Regions from separate parts of the Massilibacterium senegalense genome, predicted to be linked through region 2. Evidence: a T-box and tRNA genes for the amino acid it is inferred to sense, from the RefSeq annotation. Region 2 holds a T-box; the other holds one or more tRNA genes.
The links. A T-box is a leader RNA that pairs with one kind of tRNA and senses whether it is charged. The one in region 2 lies ahead of serS (serine--tRNA ligase), so its partner is inferred to be a tRNA-Ser.
Positions count from the first base shown of each region.

Region 1: it has a tRNA-Ser gene. The T-box ahead of serS (serine--tRNA ligase) is inferred to sense a tRNA for this amino acid. The anticodon was not compared.

Region 1 is NZ_LN831785.1:299,209-301,648, reverse strand. Features, by position in the region: gene BN1372_RS02250 (Tex family protein) at 1-77, shown strand, start outside; gene BN1372_RS02245 (SprT family protein) at 128-586, shown strand; tRNA gene BN1372_RS02240 (tRNA-Asn) at 695-769, shown strand; tRNA gene BN1372_RS02235 (tRNA-Ser) at 771-861, shown strand; tRNA gene BN1372_RS02230 (tRNA-Glu) at 869-943, shown strand; tRNA gene BN1372_RS02225 (tRNA-Val) at 1,135-1,210, shown strand; tRNA gene BN1372_RS02220 (tRNA-Asp) at 1,250-1,325, shown strand; tRNA gene BN1372_RS02215 (tRNA-Gln) at 1,335-1,409, shown strand; tRNA gene BN1372_RS02210 (tRNA-Lys) at 1,414-1,489, shown strand; tRNA gene BN1372_RS02205 (tRNA-Leu) at 1,503-1,588, shown strand; tRNA gene BN1372_RS02200 (tRNA-Arg) at 1,668-1,744, shown strand; tRNA gene BN1372_RS02195 (tRNA-Pro) at 1,751-1,827, shown strand; tRNA gene BN1372_RS02190 (tRNA-Gly) at 1,849-1,922, shown strand; tRNA gene BN1372_RS02185 (tRNA-Ile) at 1,924-2,000, shown strand; rRNA gene BN1372_RS02180 (16S ribosomal RNA) at 2,107-2,440, shown strand, end outside.
Region 2 is NZ_LN831786.1:2,118,885-2,121,324, forward strand. Features, by position in the region: gene pdxS (pyridoxal 5'-phosphate synthase lyase subunit PdxS) at 1-267, shown strand, start outside; gene pdxT (pyridoxal 5'-phosphate synthase glutaminase subunit PdxT) at 286-870, shown strand; T-box leader at 934-1,113, shown strand; gene serS (serine--tRNA ligase) at 1,191-2,440, shown strand, end outside.

The DNA of each region.
Region 1 (2,440 bases), on a different contig from region 2:
TAGAAAGTATTGATGTGTCGAGACAACGTGTTTCTTTGTCGATGGTTCCTGTTCGTGTTAAAATGGGGGAAGTATGATGCGTTTGCATTGTACTTCTTTTTTTAAGTGATAAAAAGGAGATTAAGAAATGACAAATGATGAATTACAACGATTAACAGAAACAATTTCTTTACAGTTTTTTTCTCGTCCGTTTATTCATCAAGCATATTTTAATTTTCGTTTAAGGACGACTGGTGGGCGATACTTATTAAGAACGCATCATATTGAAGTGAATCCGAAGTTTTATCAATTTTTCGGGGAGACAGAAATTATTACTATTATTAAACATGAGTTATGTCATTATCATTTGCATATAGAAGGAAAAGGTTACAGACACTGTGACCGAGATTTTAAACAATTATCAAAACAAGTAAATGCACCAAGGTACTGCAAGTCGTTACCACAAAAAAATAAAAAAAACACAACAATCCATATATACCAATGTATGAATTGCAGCCAAGTTTATCATAGGAAACGAAAGATAAATACAGATAAGTATGTTTGCGGGAAATGTCGAGGGAAGATATTTTTATTAAAAAAAGATTGACACGCATTTTAAGAATGTGATAAATTATAGAAGTCGCTACGAGATATAAAAAAAGTAGTTGACAAAATGGGTTTTACTTGTTTACAATATATATTGTCTTACAGATATTCCACAGTAGCTCAGTGGTAGAGCTATCGGCTGTTAACCGATCGGTCGTAGGTTCGAATCCTACCTGTGGAGCCATGGAGAAATACCCAAGAGGCTGAAGGGGCTCCCCTGCTAAGGGAGTAGGTCGGGTAACCGGCGCGAGGGTTCAAATCCCTCTTTCTCCGCCATTATATTGGCCCGTTGGTCAAGCGGTTAAGACACCGCCCTTTCACGGCGGTAACACGGGTTCGAATCCCGTACGGGTCACCATTTCAAACTTAAGTAAATCGGTGGATTCTCACCAGGGTTCCCCAGTAGCCTATCGGCGCTGGACTAGTACATAAATGTACGTCGGAATCCCATACGGGTCACCATTATAATTCAAATTACCAACATTTTAACCAAAACTACCAATAGGTGATTATACTTTTTACATTCATCGTTCTAATTGAACAATTTGTGGAGGATTAGCTCAGCTGGGAGAGCATCTGCCTTACAAGCAGAGGGTCGGCGGTTCGAACCCGTCATCCTCCACCATTCATATGACGCATGTAGCGTCTTTTTATTTCGAAAAAAGGTCCCGTGGTGTAGCGGTTAACATGCCTGCCTGTCACGCAGGAGATCGCGGGTTCGATTCCCGTCGGGACCGCCATTTTACTATTGGGCTATAGCCAAGCGGTAAGGCAACGGACTTTGACTCCGTCATGCGTTGGTTCGAATCCAGCTAGCCCAACCATTTTGAGCCATTAGCTCAGTCGGTAGAGCATCTGACTTTTAATCAGAGGGTCGGAGGTTCGAATCCTCCATGGCTCACCATCTTTGTGTATGTGCGGTCGTGGCGGAATGGCAGACGCGCTAGGTTGAGGGCCTAGTGGGGGCGACCCCGTGGAGGTTCAAGTCCTCTCGGCCGCACCAAAAAAACTTTTTAAAAAACTTTTTAAAATCTCTTGACTTAAAATAATGAATCATGTTACTATGTATAAGTCGCTTAAATGCGCCCTTAGCTCAGCTGGATAGAGCGTTTGACTACGGATCAAAAGGTCGGGAGTTCGAATCTTCCAGGGCGCGCCATATAAACGGGAAGTAGCTCAGCTTGGTAGAGCACATGGTTTGGGACCATGGGGTCGCAGGTTCGAATCCTGTCTTCCCGACCAGTCAGAATATCATAGTATAACGCGGGTGTAGTTTAATGGTAAAACCTCAGCCTTCCAAGCTGATGTCGTGGGTTCGATTCCCATCACCCGCTCCATGGGCCTATAGCTCAGCTGGTTAGAGCGCACGCCTGATAAGCGTGAGGTCGGTGGTTCGAGTCCACTTAGGCCCACCATGAATGTCCTTTGAAAACTAAACGAAACGTCAAGCAATAGAATGTACGATATACAATTTGTATAAAATGCATCTCTAGTCAATTCTAAAGAGTCAACGTAAAACTTTTATTTGAGAGTTTGATCCTGGCTCAGGATGAACGCTGGCGGCGTGCCTAATACATGCAAGTCGAGCGAACCGACGAGGAGCTTGCTCCTTTGAGGTTAGCGGCGGACGGGTGAGTAACACGTGGGCAACCTGCCCTTAAGACTGGGATAACATCGAGAAATCGGTGCTAATACCGGATAACTGATTAGACCGCATGGTCTAATGATAAAAGATGGCTTCGGCTATCACTTAAGGATGGGCCCGCGGCGCATTAGCTAGTTGGTAGGGTAACAGCCTACCAAGGCAACGATGCGTAGCCGACCTGAGAGGGTGATCGGCCACATTGGGACTGAG
Region 2 (2,440 bases):
GTAGTAAACTTTGCTGCAGGTGGGGTAGCAACTCCAGCAGACGCTGCGTTAATGATGGAATTAGGAGCGGATGGTGTATTCGTAGGTTCTGGTATTTTCAAATCTGAAAATCCAGAAAAATTTGCTCGTGCAATCGTTCAAGCAACAACTCATTATCAAGATTATGATTTAATTGCAAAATTATCAAAAGATCTTGGTACTGCAATGAAAGGTGTCGAAATTTCTACATTAGACGCTTCAGAACGTATGCAAGATCGCGGTTGGTAAGAAAGAAGGAACAATGTGATGGTTAAAATTGGTGTATTAGGATTACAAGGTGCAATTGCCGAACATGTAAAAGCTTTACAAGCGCAAGACGATGTTGAAGTGGTCGTTGTGAAACGTCCAGAAGAACTTGTTGGCCTAGATGGTTTAGTTCTTCCTGGGGGAGAAAGTACTGCGATGCGAAAATTAATGGATCCTTTCCATTTTGTCGAAGCATTACAAAGCTTCGGGCAAGAAGGAAAGCCTATTTTTGGAACATGTGCCGGAATGATTTTATTAGCGAAAAAAATTAACGGCCAAGAAAATGTTCATGTAGCATTAATGGATACTGTTGCAGAGCGTAATGCATTTGGACGTCAACGTGAAAGTTTTGAAGCTACTCTTCCTGTAAAAGGGGTAGCGGATGACTTTGAAGCAGTATTTATCCGAGCACCTTATATTGATCAAGTGGGGGACAATGTCGAAGTGTTAGCAACATATGATGGTCACATTGTAGCATGTCAAGACGGCCCATTTCTTGCAAGTGCCTTTCACCCAGAGTTAACAGAAGATTACCGCATGCATGCTTACTTTGTAGAACTCGTAAAAAATAGCAAAAAAGCGTAAACAAATCATCTTGATTGTTTCTATTACTTATTGTATGTTAAACATATACAACTAAATACCTCATACAGCGTAAGGATAAGTAGCATGTAAATGTTCCTTTGTAGAGAGCTAGTGGTTGGTGCAAACTAGTAGGAAGTTTTTTGTGAATCTACCTTACATGATGGCTGTTACTTGTAATGAGTGGTAAAAGTGTATCTTTTACAATGAGGGTGGCAACACGGGAATATAACTCTCGTCCCTTTACATTAGGGACGAGGGTTTTTTGTTTTTCTAAATAAGGGAACAGATAAGAAGACTGGTAAAACATAAGGAGGATTTCAATGTTAGATAGTAAATATTTACGTGAAAATTTAGAGGATGTAAAACGAAAAATGAAATATCGCGGGGAAGAATTAGGAGATATCGATCAGTTTTTAACATTAGACGAAACGCGCCGCGAGATCATTCAAAAAGTAGAGCAATTAAAGCAAACGCGTAACGAAGTATCACAACAAGTTGGGCAATTAAAACGTGAGAAAAAAGATGCGACTGAAATTATCGCAAAGATGCGTGCGGTAGGCGATGAAATTAAAACGTACGATGAAAAGTTACGAGAAGTAGAAGAAAAATTACAACAATTATTAATGGAAATCCCGAATGTTCCACATGATAGCGTACCAATCGGAGAAAGCGAAGATGACAATGTTCCGATTCGTTTCTGGGGTGAAAAGCCAACGTTTGATTTTGAACCGAAACCGCATTGGGACGTTGCGACAGAGTTAGGTATTTTAGACTTTGAACGCGCAGCAAAAGTAACCGGAAGTCGCTTTACGTTTTATATTGGAGCAGGTGCTCAATTAGAACGTGCCTTAATTAGCTTTATGATGGACCTTCACAGCGAAGAACACGGGTATACAGAAGCGTTGCCACCGTATTTAGTAAATCGTCTTAGTATGACGGGTACAGGGCAATTACCGAAGTTTGAAGAAGATGCGTTTAAAATTCGCGAAGAAGATTATTTTTTAATCCCGACTGCTGAAGTTCCGGTAACGAATTTATACCGAGAAGAAATTTTAGACGGAGCAGAATTGCCGATTGCGTATTGTGCGTATAGTGCTTGCTTCCGTTCAGAAGCGGGAAGCGCAGGACGTGATACACGCGGGTTAATTCGTCAGCACCAATTTAATAAGGTAGAATTAGTTCGTTTTGTCAAACCAGAAGAGTCTTACGAACAATTAGAATTATTAACAGGTCATGCGGAAAAAGTATTGCAATTATTAGGATTACCATATCGCGTTATGAGCATGTGTACGGCTGATTTAGGTTTTACAGCTGCAAAAAAATACGATATTGAAGTATGGTTACCTAGCTATAACACATATCGAGAAATTTCTTCTTGTTCTAACTTTGAAGCATTCCAAGCTCGACGTGCCAACATTCGTTTTCGTCGCGAAAAGGGAAGCAAACCGGAATATGTGCATACATTAAACGGTTCGGGATTAGCCATTGGTCGTACGGTAGCAGCCATCATTGAAAACTACCAACAAGAAGACGGTTCTATCGTCATTCCAGATGTGTTACGTCCATATAT